DNA from 4 places in the Alteromonas sp. BZK5 genome. Region 1 is predicted to be linked to each of the others. Evidence: predicted binding sites of a transcription regulator. Region 1 holds the regulator's gene; each other region holds the start of a gene.
What was found. The regulator sigma-54, encoded in region 1, starts transcription at its own class of promoters, with help from an activator protein. The targets are predictions, from matches to a motif close to GTTGGCACGNNNNTNGNNT.

Region 2: a site for sigma-54 is predicted at 2,825-2,843, ahead of BIZ39_RS19350 (EF-hand domain-containing protein). Genes of this name have one in related genera too.
Region 3: a site for sigma-54 is predicted at 3,483-3,501, ahead of BIZ39_RS02825 (BON domain-containing protein). Genes of this name have one in related genera too.
Region 4: a site for sigma-54 is predicted at 1,873-1,891, ahead of flhA (flagellar biosynthesis protein FlhA). Genes of this name have one in related genera too.

What each region holds. Positions count from the first base shown of each region.
Region 1 covers NZ_JACSOE010000043.1:265-5,770, reverse strand. The annotation lists gene rapZ (RNase adapter RapZ) at 1-460, opposite strand, end outside; gene ptsN (PTS IIA-like nitrogen regulatory protein PtsN) at 545-988, opposite strand; gene hpf (ribosome hibernation promoting factor) at 1,002-1,289, opposite strand; gene BIZ39_RS13025 (RNA polymerase factor sigma-54) at 1,320-2,801, opposite strand; gene lptB (LPS export ABC transporter ATP-binding protein) at 2,875-3,600, opposite strand; gene lptA (lipopolysaccharide transport periplasmic protein LptA) at 3,603-4,157, opposite strand; gene lptC (LPS export ABC transporter periplasmic protein LptC) at 4,126-4,704, opposite strand; gene kdsC (3-deoxy-manno-octulosonate-8-phosphatase KdsC) at 4,701-5,249, opposite strand; partial or broken gene BIZ39_RS13000 (CBS domain-containing protein) at 5,250-5,506, opposite strand, start outside.
Region 2 covers NZ_JACSOE010000118.1:298-5,803, reverse strand. The annotation lists gene BIZ39_RS19355 (DNA polymerase II) at 307-2,676, shown strand; gene BIZ39_RS19350 (EF-hand domain-containing protein) at 2,979-3,557, shown strand; gene BIZ39_RS19345 (AMP-binding protein) at 3,926-5,506, shown strand, end outside.
Region 3 covers NZ_JACSOE010000005.1:73,998-79,503, reverse strand. The annotation lists gene BIZ39_RS02840 (hypothetical protein) at 1-189, opposite strand, end outside; gene BIZ39_RS02835 (putative DNA modification/repair radical SAM protein) at 654-1,895, shown strand; gene BIZ39_RS02830 (TIGR03915 family putative DNA repair protein) at 1,912-2,718, shown strand; gene BIZ39_RS02825 (BON domain-containing protein) at 2,840-3,448, opposite strand; gene BIZ39_RS02820 (endonuclease/exonuclease/phosphatase family protein) at 3,893-4,876, shown strand; gene BIZ39_RS02815 (hypothetical protein) at 4,894-5,442, opposite strand.
Region 4 covers NZ_JACSOE010000018.1:63,419-68,924, reverse strand. The annotation lists gene fliR (flagellar biosynthetic protein FliR) at 1-543, shown strand, start outside; gene flhB (flagellar biosynthesis protein FlhB) at 550-1,674, shown strand; gene flhA (flagellar biosynthesis protein FlhA) at 1,947-4,046, shown strand; gene flhF (flagellar biosynthesis protein FlhF) at 4,076-5,485, shown strand; gene BIZ39_RS07575 (MinD/ParA family protein) at 5,491-5,506, shown strand, end outside.

The DNA of each region.
Region 1 (5,506 bases):
CCAGGATACGCTCTCGAATTAACTCTGCCAGTTGGTGAATGGTAAGCTTATCTGTATCTAGATATAAATCTGCGCGCTCAGCAATAGGAGCAAGTAGGGCAGACTCGGCTTTAATGGCTTCTGAAAGCGATTTATTAAGCTTGGCGAGAGGGTGAAGACGACGTGTTTCGCTAAAACGCTTAACCAGTACATCATCGCTCGCGTCAATGTAAACAATGGTCATCGACCACGAAGAAGGCAGGTAGTCTAGAATTTCTACCAAATCGTCAGGATTTTTAGGTAAGTTTCTCACATCGATACTTACCGCAACCTGATCGTACTCGTCAACAACTGTATGGGTTAAGGTGGGAAGTAAGTTTACCGGGATATTATCAACACAGTAATAACCTAAATCTTCCAATGCGCGAAGTGCGACAGACTTACCAGACCCCGAACGACCACTGATTATTATCAGCTTCACCTACTTTCTCCCTAATACTCTGGTTTTATCACATACGCGTTGTTGAATTAGGCGCCTACTAAACGGTTAATAGGCGCTTAATGTTTAACTTAATGCAGATAGAATATCGTCGCTTGTCGTTGCGCGACGTATTGCTTTAATCGTTTCTTTGTCGCTTAGTTTACCAGCCACGGTGGCCAGCGTTTGAAGGTGTCCTTCGGTCTGTTCCTCAGGAACGAGTAGAGCAAAAAAGATGTCTACGGGTTTCTCGTCAAGGGCGTCAAAGTCGATTGCTGGCGTGCTGGTTACAACAATGGCAATCACTTTCTCAAGGCCCGGCAGGCGTCCGTGGGGCAGGGCGATACCATTGCCTATGCCTGTACTACCCATACGCTCTCGAGCCATCAAACTGTTGAGTACCGTTGCCTGATCAATGTTCTCGTTTTGCTTGGCAGCGATATCAGCGATGATCTCAAGAATTCGCTTTTTACTATTACACTGAACCGCACACTCGGTGCGGTCCAGACTTACGATGGCTTGTATATCCATGCTTAATTAACTACTAATGTTTTTTCAGTTTTTCCTTATGCTTGATTACCTGCCGGTCGAGTTTATCAACCATGCTGTCAATCGCCGCATACATGTCGGTATTTTCTGAGGATGCGAATACTTCAGCGCCACTTAAATGAACGGTCGCTTCGGCTTTTTGATTTAATTTTTCAACGTTCAGGATGACATGCACATTAGAAATGTGATCAAAGTGACGTTCAAGTTTGCTGAACTTCGTATCGACATAATTACGCAAAGAGTCGGTGATTTCGACATGATGACCAGTAAGGTTGATTTGCATATTTCGTCTTCCTTATATTATTAAGCCCGATTAAATAAGGCTTTTGCGTTGGTTCGACGGCGGGATCGACAACGATTCCCGGTACTTTGCTATTGTTCGCCGGGCAACTTTAATGCCTTGTTCGGCCAACAATGAAGCAATCTTGCTATCACTTAGCGGCTTGCTAGGCTTTTCTGCGGCCACTAATTTCTTGATCAATGCACGAATCGCTGTAGATGAACATTCACCACCAGACTCTGTTGCAACGTGGCTTGAGAAGAAATACTTCAATTCGAAGATTCCACGTGGCGTATGCATGTACTTTTGCGTTGTCACTCGCGAAATAGTGGATTCGTGCATATCTACCATTTCTGCGACATCATTTAGCACCATTGGTTTCATCATTTCCGGGCCGTGCTCAAAAAAGCCCATTTGCTGCTGCACAATGCAGTTTGCAACCTTCATTAAGGTTTCGTTACGAGATTCAAGGCTCTTTATGAACCACTTAGCCTCTTGCATGTGTGAGCGGATGAACTGTGAATCGCTACTATTCTTGGCACGGCGACTCATTGCAGCGTATTGTTGATTTACGCTTAACTTAGGCAGACTGTCGGGGTTCAGCTCAACCACCCAACGGCCATTTTTCTTGGTTACTGAGACATCAGGAATAACGTACTCAGGCTCTTTAGTAACTAAAGCACTACCTGGGCGAGGATTCAAGGTTTGCAGTAAACGCATTGCCTCGCGTAGCTGATCTTCTTTCAATCGGCTTTTACGCATAAGCGTACGATAGTCTTTGCTGCTCAGTAAGTCAGAGTACTCTTCAATCAGTTGCTTCGCTTCAGCAAGCCACGGTGTGTCTTCTGAAAATTGACGCAATTGCACCATCAAACATTCTTGTGGAGAGCGTGAGCCAGAACCAATAGGGTCGAACATCTGAATGCGCTTTAGCACACATTCTATTTCGTCCATTTCAATCGGCTCTTCCATATCATCATCGTTAACCGCTTCTAAAATATCATCAAGGGTAACGGTTAAATAACCTGACTCGTCAATAGAGTCGATGATTGCTGTAGCGATTGCGCGATCGGTATCCGAGAAATGGGTAAGGCGCATTTGCCAAAGAAGGTGCTCTTGAATATCTTCAGTAGTCTCACCTTGGAAGATTTGCTCGTCGTCATTGGATGGACCTGGAGCTGGCGAAGATGAAGCAGAGTAGTATTCGTCCCATGTGCTGTCGATTGGCAGCTCATCGGGAAGATCGTTTTTCTCAAGTGCATCGCCGGCTTCTAGTGTGTCACTAGATGCAGAAGCAGTGGCCTCAGAGCCGCTGTCATCGTTGTCGATATTGTTCTTTTCTAGTTGCGGCTCGTCGTTACCTTCTTCAACTTCTAATAGCGGATTAGAATCGAGCGCTTCTTGGATCTCTTGTTGAAGATCAAGTGTAGAAAGCTGCAGCAGTTTAATGGCCTGCTGAAGCTGTGGTGTCATGGTAAGTTGTTGGCTAAATTTTAGCTGTAAAGATGGTTTCATCTACGTCTTATTTAAATGCTCTAAATTGAATATACCAGAGCGAAACTGAAAAATGACAATTCGGTTACATTAACTATAGCCTGAATTGTTCGCCTAGGTATACATCCCTTACTTTTTGATTACTTAAAACCTGTTCCGCCGTTCCTTGCGCAATAAGCTCGCCATGACTCACAATGTACGCCTTTTCACAAACATCCAATGTCTCTCGTACGTTATGGTCCGTGATAAGGATTCCAATACCCCTATCGCGAAGATGTTGTATTATCTTCTTTATATCATTAACTGATATTGGATCAACACCAGCAAATGGTTCGTCTAACAAAATAAATTGCGGTTTTGCTGCCAGAGCGCGGGCAATCTCAACGCGACGGCGTTCGCCCCCTGACAAACTCATCCCCGTACTATTACGTATATGGTTAATATTAAATTCATCAAGTAGCGCATCTGCTTCTTCTTCTTGCTGTTGTGAATTTAAATCTTTACGGGTTTGCAAAATGGCCATGATATTTTCATGCACTGTGAGCTTTCTGAAAATAGAGGCTTCCTGCGGTAGGTAGCCAATTCCGCGGCGTGCGCGCTCGTGCATGGGCTGATGAGTTAGCTCATTGTTGTCGATTTCAATCTTGCCTTTATCCAGATTCACTAAACCAACAATCATGTAGAATGTGGTGGTCTTACCAGCGCCATTTGGGCCAAGAAGACCAACAATTTGACCCGTTGAGACAGACAGACTTACATCTCGAACAACCTGTCGTGACTTGTAAGCCTTAGCAAGATTTTTAGCGCTCAAAGTTGCCATTGCTATTCATTGCCCTCGTTGTCTTTTTTGTCTTTCTTAGACGAAGTTTTGCGAATGGTCTCAGGTGTGAATACTGTGGTCACTCGACCCTCACCATCCTTACCTGCGCCGCCAGTCGCTAGCAATTGCTCGGTAATCATATCGAACGTGATGTTGTCACCCTGTACTTTACTGGTGTCTTGTTTCAACTCTGCGTTTCCGGCAAGAGAAATCGTTCGGTTCACCACTTCATAGCGTATTTCATTAGCTTTTGCCGAAACTGGCGTGCCGTCTTCCAATTGCTGGGAATAGCTTGCAGGCTTTCCTCTAGCAATAAATATTTCACGACCACCACCGTCAGTGGCAATTACTTCCACTTCGTCAGCTTCAATAACCAAAGAGCCTTGAGTTATGAGTACGTCGTCTTTGTACAACGCGGTTTTATTTTTACCGTCGATAAACTGGGTGTTCGAGCCTATTTTTATGGGCTGCGAAAAATCATCTTCACTGGCGTGTACCGCACCGCTAGCGATGGCAAGCAATAAACTAGTTGCTAGGGGAATAAGTGGTTTGTACATGATCTAAAAGCTCGTATTCTTGTGTGCGTAAATTCGCGTTAAACCCATTACTTAAAATGACATATTGGGTGCCCAGTATTTCAACGGGTTGGTCAGATGTCATTTGCTTGGTTTCTAAATTAATTTGAATGTACTCGGTCGATATACTTCTGACAAAGTCATCGCCAGTTTGGTTCTCAATATTAACTTGGTTTTCCAGCTGGATTAGCTCGTTATTGTATAGTGTACCTTCATCAGCGGTTACCACCCATGGTGATGACGCGTTTTCTGTATAAAGGGTGTATTTAGGTTGCTGAAACAATACAAAGCCAAGCTGGTCGTAATGCTCCATCGACTCTGCAAATACTTTGTGATTTAACTCACCGTCTTGATTGTACAGCGTAGTGGTAAGATTTTTTGCTTTGTAGGCGGGCTTTAGCGCATCGTTTTCACGATTCCCCTGCGTTTCAGGCTGCTCTTCCATCCACGTAGGGATGTACATCAGCATCGCCAAAATAAATAGCGCCGATATACTTAATCCTAAGCGATTAAAGCCAAACAGGCTCATACACTAGCTCCAAAAATCTCATTTGCTACCCCTTTGGCCTGCAAAATGGTATCCGATATTTCTCGGACCGCGCCAAACCCACCGGGAAGGGTTGTAATCCAGTTTGCTTGTTTGGCTACGTAAGGATGGGCATCGGCAACCGCAATTTTAACCGCAACGTGCTTGTACATACCCGTATCTGGCATGTCATCACCTACCGCAGCCACTTCGTCAGTGTTTAACTCAAGGCGCTTCATCAGGTCGCTAAGCGCGTCTGCTTTATTCTCTTCGCCTTGAATTATATGTGCAACATTCAGTGCCTTCATTCTATTTTCAACAATGGCAGAGCGACGTCCAGTAATAACCGCGACATTCACTCCATTGCTCACTAGCGCTTTTACACCATATCCATCACGGGTATGGAATGCTTTAAGTTCTTCACCGTCGTTACCTAAGTAAATTCGGCCATCTGAGAACACACCATCAACGTCGCATACCAGCAACTTTATCTTGGCTAGTTTTGCGAAAAGCGAGTCATTTATTTCCGTGTACAAGGTGGTTGTCATTTAAAGCACTCCTGCTTTTAGTAGCATATGCATGTTAAAAGCCCCAACAGGTTTGCGCTTATCGTCAGTAACCATTAACGCACTAATTTTATGGGTTTCCATCAAATTCAGGGCTTCTACAGCCAGCTGACCTGCGGTGGTAGTCTTGCCGCCTTTAGTCATTACTTCTTCTACTGTCGCACTGTGTACGTCTACGCGGGCATCGAGAATTCGTCGTAGGTCGCCATCCGTAAAGACGCCTGTCAGCGTACCGTCTG
Region 2 (5,506 bases), on a different contig from region 1:
ACCTTTTCTATCGTGCATGGTCTAACGTGCATGGTCTAACGTGCACAAAGACTGTACGTTTTCGTTTTAACTCGCGCTGCTTACAAAAACAAACATATCTGTCGAATAGAGATCTATAGGAGTAGGTGATAACAAACGTTATACTAAGCCTACTGCCGTTTCTCGTGCACAGTGGTAGCGCATTTTTATTGCACCTTTGCGCCAGTTATTGAACAGATAATGGTAATGCGAGTTTATAAAACGTACACGCCCATGAGGCTATTTAAAGAAATTAACGTCAACAAAGCCGGTTAGTAAATCAGATCCATGTCAGCCTCAACAATACAACAAGGGTTCATACTCAATAAAAGTACGTTTACCCGGCGAGGCAAGGTGCATGTTGAGCTATGGGTAAAAACGCCCAGTAGCACCGCTAGGTTAATTTCTTCACCCCAATACCCCACTTGCTTTGTATCTGTTGATCACGCCAATGATTTACGCAATATCGCCGAACGTATTTCTGCAAAGATCAGTATTTCAGATGACGGGTTTCACACGCTGGAACAAGTTCCTGTTGCGACGGTAAAAACCGCAACCGAATCACACATGCATCAGCTTCGCCAGCGTGCGCAGGAAAGCAGTATTATATTGTACGAAGCGGATATTCGCGTTGCCGATCGCTACTTAATGGAGCGCTTTGTGTATGGTGCGGTGGAATTTCTGGCTCCGCAAGATTTCGACGATACGCCTCAGATCGTTATAGAAAATGCGCAAATCAGACCCTGTCAATTCAGAACCACATTTACATCACTTAGCATAGACATCGAATGCAATGAGCATGAAGAACTCTTTAGCATTGCGTTAGCCGGTGAAGGACTCAACGTTGTGCTGCTTTTATGCCCGCCACGTTTTGTTGGGCAAACATTGCAAGGACAAAAAGACAGCGCGTACGAGCTCATTACCGTTGAATCAGAAAAAGCATTGCTTGAAGCATTTTTTTCATATCTTACATCCTACGACCCAGATATCATTTTAGGCTGGAATGTTAAACAGTTCGATATGGCGGTACTTGAACGCCGCGCTAGGGCTAACTCGCTAAAGTATGCTATCGGCCGCCACAGCCGAGAGGCTTCTGTAAGACAGTGGGAGGATCAAACCCTCGTTGATGTGCCAGGGCGATGCGTTATTGATGGTATCGAAGCACTAAAAACAATGACTTATCAATTCGAGTCGTTCTCGCTCGATCACGTATCTGAAGAACTGCTTGGCGAAAATAAGCTTATTCAGGCTGCAGACAAGCTTGAAGCGATAAAGCGTCTTTATCATAGCGACCCTGTTGCACTCGCTAACTATAACTTTAAAGATACGGAACTGGTCAACCGCATTCAGGATAAAACCCAATTTATCGATTTTCTGGCACTGCGCAGTATTCTCACCGGCCTAGATATGAGTCGCCCCGGAGGGTCAGTGGCCGCGTTTTTAAATGTGTACTTGCCTAAGCTTCACCGCAAGTCTTATGTCGCGGGGGTAAGACCTGAAAATGGAGGCTTGGCTAGTCCGGGTGGTTATGTCATGCGTTCCCAGCCAGGTTTATATAAAGACGTTTTAGTCCTAGATTTTAAGAGCCTGTATCCTTCCATCATTCGTACATTTAAAATCGATCCGTTGGGACTAGCGGAAGGGCTTAAGTCCCCTGACACGGCGATAGAAGGTTTTAAAGGCGCAGTATTTAGCCGCGAATCTCATTTTCTACCTTCCATCATTGAAAACCTATGGCTTCAGCGCGACGAAGCCAAAAAACAGAAAGACGCACCGCGCTCTCAGGCCATCAAAATATTAATGAACTCCTTCTATGGTGTGCTTGGTAGTGGCGGTTGCCCTTTCTACGATCCTCGCCTTGCTAGCTCTATTACACTGCGGGGTCATGAGATCATGCAAACCACTGCGGGTTGGATTGAAGAACTGGGCTATACGGTTATTTACGGCGATACCGACTCAACATTTGTTCATGTAGAAGGTAATGATGCACTGGGTACGCCCCCAGAGACTGGACTTGAGCTCGCTAGCATTATTAATCGAAAGTGGACAGAGTTACTAAAAAGTGAGTTCGACATTGATTGCCACTTAGAAATTGAGTTTGAATCTCACTTTTCTACGTTTTTTATGCCGACGATCCGAGGCTCTTCCGAAGGCAGCAAAAAACGTTACGCAGGAATGAAGGGCGGTGAACTTGTCTTTAAAGGCTTGGAAAATGTCCGCTCTGATTGGACGGTACTAGCTAAAACCTTCCAGTACGAGCTGTACAAAAAAGTGTTTACTGGACAGCCTGTTGAAGACTACATAAATAGCACGATAGCAGCGATAAAGTCCGGTGAAATGGATCACGCTTTGGTCTATAAAAAGCGGCTGCGAAAGCCTTTGTCGTCGTATACCAAGTCGCTACCTCCCCACGTAAAGGCAGCGCGATTAGCGGACGAGTACTATAAAGAACAGGGGTTGCCACTTCGCTATCAGTTTAATACTACCATTGCTTATGTTATTACAGTACAGGGCCCTCAAACCGCAGAAACCGCCACGGCCCCCCTTCAATATGACCACTATATTGAAAAGCAAATCCAACCCATTGCCGATAGTATCTTGCCTCTTATTGGCCTGAATTTTGAGACAATAGCGAACGATCAACTCTCGCTGTTTTAATCTCATTAATGGGGTTCTATCTATATCTGAGAACAGCTTAAGTTTGACGTATGAAGATCTTGCAAACACTGCGACAATTTAACATAGCAATAACATTGAAAACCTCGCCTTAAATTTTTATTACCTCACTAAATCAGTTAGTTATGCATTTGGCACATTCAATGAATAATGAATTACGTAAGTCATTAGCGGTGTCAGATTGAAACTTACTTCCAATCTGCACCTATGTTGAGGTCTGTGGACCTAGTGGTTAGGGCAATTGAACGCCCGAGTTCACTGTAAAAGCCAGAAGGAATTTGATTATGAAGATCACAAAACTAAGTATGATTACCAGTGCTGTTATTGCTGCAACACTATCTGCTTCAGCAGTAGCAGGCCACCACGAAGAGAAGATCTCGATGGGATTTAACGCAATGGATAAGGATGGAAACGGCTATATCGTCGGTTCAGAGTCTTCTGGCGTTATTGACAGTAAGCTTCTCGCAAAAATGGATACCGATGGTGACAGCATGATTAGCCGTGTTGAATTCAACAAGTTTGTTGATGAAAAACCATCAATGTTTAGCGACGACATCATTACTCAGGTGAAAACTGAAGGCACCAATGACGCTCTACTCTCGGAAAAGGGCAACCCTGAATTATTCTCTAAAGCAGACGGTGAAATGATATCAGAGAAGAATAAGGAGCTTCGCACTGAAATGTCAGCCACAGCCGACAATAAGTTTACTGAAATCGATGTAGACAGCGACGGTAAGCTTACAGCCGAGGAGTTAAAGGTTGCACATGTCGAAGGTGACTTTGAGATGATGGACGAAAATGGCGATTCTTACGTTACCCGTATGGAATATCGTGCCTACTTCGAAGGTATTGAGTCTGAATAGACACTCACCTTTCGTAAAGTAAAAATTTTTAGGAAGCCTCCTTCGTCGGAGGCTTTTTTGTTTCATTAAAGTCGAGACAATTTTCTTTAGACATCAAATACATTGTCACTTTTGGTTATTACTCTCCTTTCAGCGTGTACGACGAGTCACACAAATTCATCGTTGAATAACCCCATATACGACTAACATCTTGTCGACAAAACCCGTTTGCAACAATATTGTTAATAAAGATTGAATTATTTGTTTTATTCGTTGCGTATTCAGCATTTACTGCAATTGTTGCCATTGGTTATTTGGCACCAAAAGCCGAAACAGCCAACTCTATTATTTATATATAAATCAGATGCGTACGCGCATGGAGGCAAGATATGATGGAATCAAAATTAACACCGAACTCACTACTCCCTCTTCAGAAAAGTGAGTTTACTGGCTCTGATGAGGCTGAGCTGACGTCGCTCACTATCGGTCAGTATTTCAAAAATGTTGTCGACAATTATGGCGATAACCCAGCGATTATTGTAAAACATCAAGACGTTAGCTGGACCTATCAGCAGTATTGGTATGAAGTAGAACGTGTTGCTTGCGGCTTACTTGCAAACGGTGTAGAACCTGGCGACCGTGTGGGTATATGGTCTCCGAACAATATCGAATGGTCGATCGTACAGATGGCCACTGCGCGAATCGGGGCGATCATGGTATGCCTGAACCCTGCTTATCGTCCTGATGAATTAGCGTTTGCCATTAATAACGTTGCCGTAAAATACTTAGTCATGGCGCAATCATTCAAGCAGTCAAATTACGTCGCCATGTTGAAAGAGCTTGCGCCAGAAATAGACAGCCAAGATAAGAACACACCAAAGCATCCTCTAACGCTTGCTAAGTTGCCTTCACTTAAATATGTATACACTATTGGCGATAAGCCTGTAGAAGGATTACAGGCTTTTTCTGCATTACAAATAGAACCAACGGAAGCGCTTAAATCTCAGTTGGAGGCCGTTGAATCGAACCTTAGCGCGGATGATAACATCAATATTCAGTTTACCTCTGGCACGACGGGAAATCCGAAAGGCGCAACGTTAACGCACCGAAACATTCTAAATAATGGGCTATTAGTATCACAAGCAATGAGGTTCACACACAAAGACAAACTTTGTATTCCCGTTCCGCTTTACCACTGCTTTGGAATGGTATTGGGCAACTTAGTTTGCTTAGCATCAGGTGCATGCGCAGTTTTCCCCGGGGAGTCATTCGACCCTGAGACAACACTCCGTACAGTAGAAGAAGAAAAGTGCACGGGATTACATGGCGTACCAACCATGTTTATTGCCGAACTCGAACTATCCAACTTCAAAGCTTTTGATCTATCAACACTAAGGACAGGTGTCATGGCAGGTAGTACCTGTCCAGAAGAGCTCATGCGAAAGGTCCATAGTGAATTTCATATGACAGAAGTCGTCATAGGTTATGGTCAGACAGAGTGTAGCCCTATCAATCATATTACTAACATTGACTCGCCATTTGAAAAGCAGGTCAAAACCGTAGGACGCGCTATGCCCCATACAGAAGTGAAGATCATAGATCCCCAAGGCAATACGGTGCCTATTGGAGAACCTGGCGAAATCTGCGCGAGAGGCTACTGTGTAATGAAAGGTTATTGGGGTGATGAGGTTAAGACGAAAGCCTCCATAGACGATGAAGGTTGGCTTCATTCTGGCGATCTTGGAGAAATGGATGAAGAAGGCTACGTCACAATAGTTGGTAGAATAAAGGACATGATTATTCGCGGCGGCGAGAACATTTATCCACGAGAAATTGAAGAAGTCTTGTATCAACATGCGGATGTGTCAGACGCCGCTGTCTTTGGTATTCCTGACAACAAATATGGCGAGCAAGTATGCCTATGGATTAAGGCAAAGGAAAATCGACATATAGACGAAGATCAGATACGC
Region 3 (5,506 bases), on a different contig from region 1:
CTTTTTCGACAAATCAAATTCTACCAATGAGAAGTTGCGCTGTACTTTTTGAATATCCATATGAACGGGGCGCTGTTCGTCATCAGCTGATGCCTGGCTTACGGATAGCTTTCCTTGCCCAATTACACCGACTATAACAATGATTGCTGATACCACTAAGCCTGAATAAACCCACTTTAAAAAGTTCATGCCCCACTCCTTGAACGATTTTGCACTTGTATCGATAAGCTCGCTACAATCCACTTAATTAAAACTATTTATCACCAACGTATTGAGTCATTCGACTTTTTAAGTTTCTAGCTTTCACGTTGCAGCAGATGTTTTCTGCCTGACAATACAAACTTTCGTCTATTCAATACATCTAGTAATTCACTCATATCTACTTAACCATATGCACCTTCCGCACCATATAGTTAATCTTTATTTTTCAGCAGCTTAGAACAACCCAAAACTTATACTAAAGTTGTATAAGGTACTTTCTACACACAGCAAGATAAAATTTTCCTTTCAAATTTAATAAACTCACTCCCCTCAATACTGTACACTTATACAGTATTGAGATATACCACAACAAGCAAAGTACTGGTATGGAATCTTGTTTTTTTTCAGACCGTCTACCACGTACATTTGCCTAGAGAAAGTGACCATTTGCGATGCATGACAAACTCATTCAAAAACTCGAAATTCTTTCAGATGCCGCTAAGTATGACGCTTCTTGCGCAAGTGGCTCCGCCGGTAAACGAAAAGCAGGTAAAACTGACAAAAAAGGAATAGGTTCGCTCACAGGAGGGTCAGGGATATGTCACAGCTTTACCCCTGATGGTCGATGCGTATCATTACTTAAGATCCTAATGACCAACTATTGCATATACGATTGCCATTACTGCATCAATAGGGTGTCTAGCAACGTTCAACGAGCGCGTTTTACCGTTAAAGAAACGGTTGATTTAACGCTTAATTTTTATAAGCGTAACTACATTGAGGGATTATTTTTAAGTTCCGGTATTGTCGGCTCTCCTGACCTGACTATGGAGAGCATGGTACGCATCGCGAAGTCTCTTCGCATTGATCACGGATTTAAAGGATACATTCATCTTAAGACCATTCCGAATGCATCTCCTGAACTACAGGCTGAAGCTGGCTTATATGCCGATAGGCTAAGTATAAACATCGAAATGCCGACACAAAATTCGTTGAACAAATACGCCCCGGAAAAAGACCTTGCTGAAATTCACGGTTCAATGAATACATTGAAAGACAAAATAAATGAACACAAAGTAGATAAAACCTACTCGGGTAAACGCCCACCTCGCTTTGCTCCTGGCGGACAGTCCACTCAGATGATCATAGGAGCCGATGACTCAAATGATAAAGTTATCCTTGGCACGAGTGTCAAACTGTATGGTCAACAAAAATTGCGGCGCGTTTATTATTCTGCATTTTCGCCCATCCCAGATGCGTCTGAAGTCTTGCCTCTTAAACCGGCGCCACTTATCCGTGAACACCGACTTTATCAGGCCGATTGGCTCCTGCGCTTTTATGGATTTGGTTTAGATGAAATCGTACACAACGACATGCTAGATATGGAGCACGACCCCAAGCTTGCGTGGGCGCTACGCAATCGCCACATATTTCCCATCGATTTAAACAAAGCTGACAAGCTACTTTTATTGCGAGTTCCTGGACTGGGAGCACGCACAGTACAAAAAATTCTGGCTATTCGACGTTACACAAAGCTTAGCTGGTTCGATCTCACAAAAATGCGTTTGCCCTTACAAAAATTAAAACCGTTCATTACTGTTAGTGATTATTCCCCCGCTATCCATTTGCTCGATAGCAGTAACTTTGAACAGCAATTTAAACAACCAAAACAGTTTGAATTGTTCAGCGCTTAATCTAATTGGTACCACAATGAAAAAAGTAACAATTTCATCAGTGCCCGGATACGACGAATGGCGAAAAGCATCGAGAGAATGTCTAGCCCAACACATACCTCCCGAGAACGTTACATGGCAAACTTCGCAATCTAACCAAGACGACTTGTTTGCCGTGGCCGATTCGGCCAACGCTATTGGTGAAAGCCAAACGAATTACAGAATTCCTAAAACAGTTTTAACGCTGTTGAAGTATGCGTTATGCCACCAAGCCCCCGATCGTTTCGCTTTATGTTACCGCGTTTTATGGCGAGTAGTTTTCGAAAACAGAAACCTTATTCACTTAAAAACTGACGAAGATGTGTTGCGTCTCAACATGCTGGCTAAAGCAGTAAAACGCGATGCATATAAGATAAGTGCTTTTTTGAGATTTCGAGAAGTCGTACTTGACGGACAAGAGCATTTTATTGCGTGGTATGAACCAGAACACTTCAGCTTGGAAATGAAGCTCGATTTTTTTCAGACGCGTTTTAAAAATATGTGTTGGTCAATACTTACCCCTTATCGAGCTGCGCATTGGAATACTAAAACACTTGTTTTGGAAGATAATCCTGACCCTAGTATCATTCCAAATGATGACAGAATTGAAAAATACTGGCTTACGTATTATGCAAATATATTTAATCCTGCCCGCGTAAAAACAAAGGCAATGTTAAGTTCAATGCCAAAAAAATACTGGAAGAATATGCCTGAGACGTCGCTTATTAACGATATGATACGCCACTCGGATGCTAGAGCACGTAAGATGATACTAAATGGAAAAAAGGTGGAGAATGGTGAATGAGTCCTCCTGACAAATATTAGCAGCTGTGCTTCCCTTGTTTTTTGCGATTTGGAAAGCTCTGTAAAACGTGACCAGAAAAAAAGGGGCCGAGGCCCCTTTTTTGTGTAAAGCAACAATGATATTAGTTCATCGAAGTTTCAGTAACTACACGAAGGTTGCTTTCAACATCTTTTACGTCAGATGCATTCTTGGCAATTTCCACAGCTAGATCACGCTCAGCATCAGAATCAACGTCGCCAGTCAGTGTTACTACACCGTTTTCTACGTCAACATCGATGTCGAAACCTGAGATATCGGTATCCATGAGAAGACGGGTTTTGATTACTGTGGCGATTTTGGCGTCAGTTAACTCGCTTGTGCCTTCGTCAACAGTATCTTCCATGTCATCTGACATGTCGCCTTCCATATCTTTGTCAGAGACAACCGTTAGCTTGTTGTCTACAGACGTTACACCGTCAATATTCGCTACTAGCTCTTCCGCTAGCTTTTTATCAACAGAGTTCTCAACCTTACCAGTAAGAACGACATTACCGTTTTTAACGTCAGTGTTAATGTCGAATGAATCAAGGTTACCATTGAACAACAGCGTTGCTTCTGCTTTGCCATCAATCCATGCGTCTTTGGCACCTTTCTCCCATTTATTACTTGTGCTGTCTGTGTCCATGTCACCTGCATATGCAGCTGTAGTCAAAGTTGTAGCAACAATCATAGAAATAAGTGAACGTTTCATAACATTTCTCCTTTGTCGAAACTCGTAGATAGTCATGCCAATTCCTTGCCAACAAAATAAGACATTGTTTTATATGATAAATATTAATATCCAGGGCTAGTTAAGTAAGTTTTGTTTTGCAAACTTTGCCTTTGTTTGAGAACTTTTTACTTAATTTTGTTAATGCCCAAAACTCGTCAACTTCACTTAAGAAAAGCACCTATCAATTGTACTAGGGGATAACTTTTTGTCGTTGGCCGCCGCTAAGTTGCAGTGATACTTAGGTTAAACTTATTTCACAAAGCTGCCGTAGTTATAATGATTTGTATCGCTTCACTGGGGCCTGTTGACCTTTGTTGTACACCAAAGGTCAACAGGCCCTAGCTATAGTCACCAATTTAGTTTTGCAGACAGAAGCAACAGGTGGAGTGTTTTTCGTTAATTAAACTCAAGGACCAACTAGACATGGATACTGCACTTACTGCTGTTTCAGTCTTAATTATAGCCGTAAGCTGGGCCCCTTTGCTTCCTTCTTCTCATTGGTTAGTAAGAGTGTGGGAATTTCCGCGACTACAAATAGCAGCTATCATTTCTTTGTTAATTGCTGGGCATATTTTTGAATCAACCTATTACGCACAGATAGATAGCCTAGCAGTAATTATTGTCGCTGGATTAACAGTTAGCCTTATTTATCAGGTTATCTGGATCATTCCTTATACCCCTCTGTATAAAAGAGAAGTTAGGCACGTCGAGGTTGAGAGTGCGAGCCAAAAGCTAAGTGTTTTATCAAGCAATGTGTATATGCCTAATGACGATTTTCGCAAGCTCATTGAACATGTACGTAATAAGCAACCTGATTTTCTCGTAACGTTGGAATCTAATGAGAAGTGGCAGAAAGGCATCAGTGAAATTGAATCTGAATACCCGTATCGTAAATTTTGCCCACTCGAAAACCTCTACGGTATGCATCTTTATAGTAAGCTTCCCTTTGAAGAGGTCTCATTGCGATTTCTAATAGAAGAAGATGTGCCGTCTATGAAAGTTAAAATCAATCACCACGGACAAGATGTCACGCTATATTTTCTTCATCCAAAACCACCAAGCCCAACAGAAAACACGTATGCAAAGCCCAGAGACGTAGAACTTACTGTTGTGGGGGAAGAAATAGCTGAAACAGAGGGCCCTATTGTCGTCGCTGGCGATCTTAACGATGTGGCTTGGTCACCTACTACCAGAAAGTTCAAGAAAATAAGCGGACTTTTAGACCCACGAGAGGGGCGCGGTTTTTTCAATACATTTCACGCGAAATATCCTTTAGTGAAATGGCCGTTAGACCACGTATTTCACTCGGAACATTTTGCATTGGTCAATATAGAGAAGCTTGAAAGCATAGGCTCAGACCACTACCCGCTTTATACCGAACTAGCGCTAATCACGGACAAGGAGTAATACTCAAGACTGTAAATCTAATGAGAGCTACGGTGTTTGACACACCACATGAGGCTATCACACGCCTCTTCACGCTTTTTAAAATGGGCTAGCCCTATTAGCTTGTTATCCCGAGGCCAAACCGCTTGGTTTAGCACCTCTTGATCTTCTGCCGATAGTTGTTCGCTATCTAACACAATCTCAACCGCTTTTTTGTTGGGTTTTATTAATGTGGGGTTAGCTTCTTTGACCAGAGCAGAGTTCACACAAATATACTCTCTCTTAACAGGGTCTCTCACCACGCCGATGTAGTTGTTGTCGCAAATTATAGCTGGCCAGCCTTCCGTTATTCTACTCTGTCCAAACATTACGAGTGTAAAAGCAACAAGAACGAAAAGTGTTAAACCGATAAATTGAGCGCTCAAATCTGGTGCTACGCTTACAATAACGCCGACAACAGCTGCGAAAAATATCCAGCCGCCAAATACCCTGCGCATAGCATTTGGTGAGATACCAGATATAACATCAACCACCTTTAATGATTGTTTGTCATAGTGTCGAATAAATACAGACGATTGTGATTCCACAGCCTTTGTCCACCAGAAAAAATACGAAATTCAGAAATTAATACGTTACAAGTAAGGCTGAAGA
Region 4 (5,506 bases), on a different contig from region 1:
ATAGGCATTGCTATTGGTTTTATATCAATGATGGTGCTCAATACCTTTGTGCTTGCTGGCCAAGTTATAGCAATGCAAACCGGTTTGGGCTTTGCGTCTATTGTTGACCCAGTCAATGGTATTAACGTGCCGGCGGTAGGTCAGTTTTATCTGATATTGGCGACTTTGTTGTTTTGGACCTTGGATGGGCATTTGTCCATGATCCAAATGATAGTCATGAGCTTTGAGGCGTTTCCCATAGGCGAAGCATGGTGGACCGGTGAACAGTTCCGCGATATTGCCCATTGGGCCGGCTGGATGTTCATATCGGCAGTGACCCTCTCCCTTGCGCCAATCGTTTCGCTGCTTATCGTGAATTTGGCGTTTGGCGTAATGACCAAAGCTGCGCCACAGCTAAACATATTTAGTATTGGTTTTTCCATTGCTCAGGTAATGGGATTACTGATTATTTGGATAACACTTGATAACTTTACTGCACATTTCGAAACCCAATGGTTTAGAGCTGAACAGTTTATGTGTGAACTATTGAATATTTGTTCGTAGGAAAACATGGCAGATTCAAGCGAAAAAACAGAAGACCCCACGGGGAAAAAACTCGAAGATGCCCGAAAAAAAGGGCAGCTAGCCCGTTCCCGTGAACTCTCTTCGACCCTAGTACTTATCGTCAGTGCTTTTATGTTTTTGTTTGTGGGCGGGTGGATTGCTGAATCTGTTTTTAAACTTACTCAGAGAATGTTCATTCTCTCTCGTGACGAGACCTATGATATCACCCACATGTTTGGCGCATGGGGTGAAGCCTTTTCGGCAGTAGGTCCTGCCGTGCTGCTATACATGGCTGTGGCAATGATAGCGGGCATTTATGGCTCTATCGCCCTTGGCGGTTTTAACTTTACCTGGGAAGGTGCAAAACCTAAGGGTTCAAAAATGAGCCCTATTCAAGGCTTCAAGCGTATGTTCGGCATGAACGGCTTGGTTGAGTTACTCAAGTCTATAGCAAAAGTGGTGGTCATAATTGGCATGGCCATCGGAGCGTTACTGTTCTTTGAAGATGAAGCGCTCCACCTTGATATGGAGCTTTATCCGGGAAACATCTTTCACGCACTCGACATGCTTAAGTGGGCGTTTCTTATTCTGGTGTGCGGCATGATCCCTATCGCGCTCATTGATGTGCCTTATCAAATGTATAAGCACAACAAAGAAATGAAGATGACCAAGCAAGAGGTTAAAGACGAACGGAAAAATGCGGAAGGCGACCCTATGGTTAAAGGTCGAATTCGCCGTCTGCAATATCAGGCTGCAACCAAGCGCATGATGCAGGAAGTCCCACAAGCAGATGTTGTAGTGACCAACCCTACTCACTTTTCTGTTGCTATTAAATATGACGAGAAGGGGGTAAGGGCGCCGGTTGTGGTCGCGAAAGGTGCTGATGAGCTAGCGATGCACATCAGAAAAATTGCTACCGCCAACGATGTGCCGTTGATCCCTTCACCCATGTTAGCGCGAGCCATTTTCTACTCCACTGAAGTGGACGATGAAATTCCTAACGCTTTATTTATGGCGGTAGCGCAGGTGCTTGCGCATGTTTATCAGTTAAAAGCGCACAAAGCAGGTAAGGGCAAACGTCCTAAGCCACTTAAACGGGATTTGCCTATCCCACCAGAGTACCGACACTAACCCAACCGCTAAATGGGTGAAAAATTGACTTTGAAGGCGGGGCATAGGTAAGAGCTGGCCCTAGAAATAGTGACGTAATTATAAACTGTTCATATGTCCCTCGGATACAAAATCTTAATCGCTCTATACAAGTCGCTGTAGACAGTAATCACGCATGATTACAGCTCGGATTTGGATAACTTTTACGTAATACACAAAGCTGGCACGTTAGTTGAAAACTCTCCTTCAGTTTCACATAAAGCGTCAATTTTCTGATAGAGAGACACCAAGCCATGCAGTTATCCGGTTATCTTCAGCGATTCGATAAAAATCAGCTGCAAAATTTTACCAGTGGTTTAGGCGCACCCATCGTCCTTTTGGCAATTATGGGCATGGTTATATTGCCTATGCCGCCATTCTTACTGGACGTGCTGTTTAGCTTTAATATTGCGTTGTCGCTAGTCATTATCTTGGTGGCTGTACTTACCCAGCGTCCAGTAGATTTCGGCATTTTCCCCTTGGTGTTACTTATCGCTACCGTATTGAGACTAGCGCTTAACGTGGCTTCTACTCGCGTTGTCTTACTTTACGGACATGAAGGCGGCGATGCAGCAGGTAAAGTTATCGAAGCCTTCGGTGAGGTCGTGATTGGTGGTAACTACGCCGTAGGTATTGTTGTTTTCGCCATTCTTCTTATTATCAACTTTAAAGTTGTAACCGCAGGCGCAGGACGTATTTCGGAAGTAAGCGCTCGCTTTACGTTAGATGCTATGCCCGGTAAGCAAATGGCCATAGATGCTGATTTAAATGCAGGGTATATAGATCAAGATCAAGCACGTAAACGCCGTGAAGAGATTACCGCAGAAGCGGATTTTTACGGGTCGATGGACGGTGCGTCAAAATTTGTAAAGGGTGATGCGGTCGCAGGCCTTTTCATCATGCTGATTAATATTGTTGGTGGTCTTTTTATTGGCATGATTCAGCACGGGCTTTCATTCGGTAACGCTATAGAAATCTACACCATATTGACCATCGGTGATGGTTTGGTGGCGCAAATTCCTTCATTGTTACTTTCGGTCGCTACAGCCATTATCGTTACTCGTGAAAACGAGACTCAGGAAATGGGCAAAGAAATCCGCGGTCAGCTTGGTAATAATCAAGCTCTTTATATAGCCTCGGGCGTTCTATTTGTGATGGGTATCATTCCTGGGATGCCTCATATCGCATTCTTAGGGTTCTCATTCTTGATTGCAGGCTTTGCTTACTGGCAGTCGGTCCAAGAAAAGAGAAAGGCCGCAGAGCCCAAAGTGCCAGACAATGTGGTAAAAGATGAATCGGTTGCGCCTGAAGTGAAAGAGCTTGGCTGGGATGATGTTCAGCAGGTAGATACCATCGGATTGGAAGTGGGCTATCGCTTAATTCCTCTTGTCGATAAATCCCAGGGTGGCGAGTTGTTGACGCGCATTAAAGGCGTACGTAAGAAACTATCGCAAGAGCTGGGTTTCCTTATTCCGCCTGTCCACATTCGCGATAACTTGGATTTAGAGCCCAACACTTACACCATCGCTATGCAAGGCGTAACGATTGGGGATTCCATCATCAGTCACGATGAAGAACTTGCTATTAATCCAGGGCAAGTGTTCGGTAAATTAGAAGGGCGTGCCACCAAAGACCCCGCGTTCGGCTTAGACGCAGTATGGATTAAGCCCAACAAACGGGAGCATGCCCAAACCCTTGGGTACACAGTAGTAGACGCTGCGACCGTTGTAGCGACCCATTTAAGCCAATTACTCTCTAACAATGCATATCAATTATTAGGGCACGAGGAAGCCCAACAACTTCTTGATATGCTTGCCAAGCAGCATCCGAAACTGGTTGAAGGATTAGTACCAGACATTCTTCCGCTAAGCACCGTCGTGAAAGTACTGCAAACCTTATTGTTTGAAGGCGTGCCTATTCGCGATATGCGTACAATCGTGCAAACACTCAGTGAGTACGGCACGCGCAGCCAAGACCCCGATGTTTTAGTGTCTGCGGTGCGTATTGCCCTTAAACGTTTAATTGTCCAAGAAATTACTCAAGGTGCAAAAGAGATACCTGTCATAACCTTGGCGCCAGAGTTGGAACAGATGTTGCACCAGTCACTTCAAGCAGGTGGCGAAGATGGCGCTGGCATAGAACCAGGCCTGGCAGACAAGCTGCAAAAATCATTGCAGCAAGCCAGTCAGCAGCAAGAGTTAGAAGGAGAGCCTGCAGTACTCCTTACCTCAGGCATGCTACGACCCGTTCTGTCTCGCTTCTTAAAATATTCGGTTGTTGGGCTTCATGTTCTGTCTTACCAAGAAGTGCCTGACGACAAACAAATAAAAATAGTCAGTTCGGTCGGTCAATAATCTGACACTGGGTGATTGGAGAGGTTGCAATGAAAATTAGACGTTTCTTCGGCAAAGATATGCGTGAGGCGTTAAGCCAAGTTAAAGCTGAATTGGGCAGTGACGCTGTGATCATGTCAAATCGCAAAGTTGCTGACGGTATTGAGCTTGTCGCAGCCTACGACAAAGAGCCTGAAGCGAAGTTGTTTACGCCGAAAGCGTCTCCACAAGCCGCTACAAAAACACCTGGTCAAAAGGCAGTGCCTAGCTTGAGCGAAATCATTGGTGACGACGGTCCTGATAGCCTTAAAGCACTGCTAGAAAAGCAGCACGGTGGAAATAATGGCGTGACGAGTCCCGCGCAACCTAACCAACCAATGACAGCGAATGCTAAGCACGCCAATGAAATTGCTTCGCACTTAGACTTCTCAGAAGCCTTTATTGACGACGTAGAAGCCCAGCAGTCTTCTCATGAACCAGTTCGTCAGAACGCTTTCCCAGAGCATCAAGCGTCTAGTATGGATGATACCCCTGTGACGCAGTCAGCGGAGCTTGCGCAAATCAAGGAAGAGTTAGCGTCTCTTCGCGATGTATTGCAATATCAAGTGGCCGACTTGATGGAAGCTAAGAACAAACGTCAAAAACCTGTTCATCAATATCTAATCACCCGTTTAACCGATATGGGGTTAAGCAACGCGTTAGCGAAACAGCTTATTAGCTATACGCCGTCACATTACAACGAACGAGATGCATGGGTATATCTTCTTAACCTATTGGCTAATCGCATAAATGTGACAGGAAACGATATACTTAGCGCACAAGGTGCTGTTGCATTAGTAGGACCAACAGGTACCGGTAAAACAACTACCGTTGCGAAACTTGCTGCCCGCTATGCGCAGAAATACGGTGCAGAGTCGGTTGCGATGATTACCATTGATACGTATAGAATTGCCGCCTATGAGCAGCTAGCGACATACGGAAAGATTATTGGCTGCACGGTGAGAAAAGCGCAGACTAGTGAAGAACTTGCGGATTTATTATTCCAACTTCGTCATAAGCGACTAGTATTGATTGATACGGCTGGATTTAGTCAAAGAGATAGTCGATTAATTAAACAAATTAAGCAGTTTGATAACGGACAAATGCCAAATGTTAAAAAATATTTGGTAGCGCAAGCAAATACGCAATATCCTGCTTTGCAGAGAATCATTCAAGCGTATGATGATATTGAACTAAGTGGCTGTATTTTCACAAAGTTAGATGAGTGCTACTCTTTAGGAGAGGTGCTTAGTGCAGCGGTTGAATACCAATTACCGGTTAGTTATGTCACCGATGGTCAAAAAGTACCTGAAGACATTAAGATTGCAGAAGCGAAATCTTTGGTTTCCGCTGCTGCAAAGCTTTATAAAAAGTACGGTTTGAATCATACTAGTGGTAACAACGCAATTAAAACAGCATAAGCAGTATGATTGACGACCAAG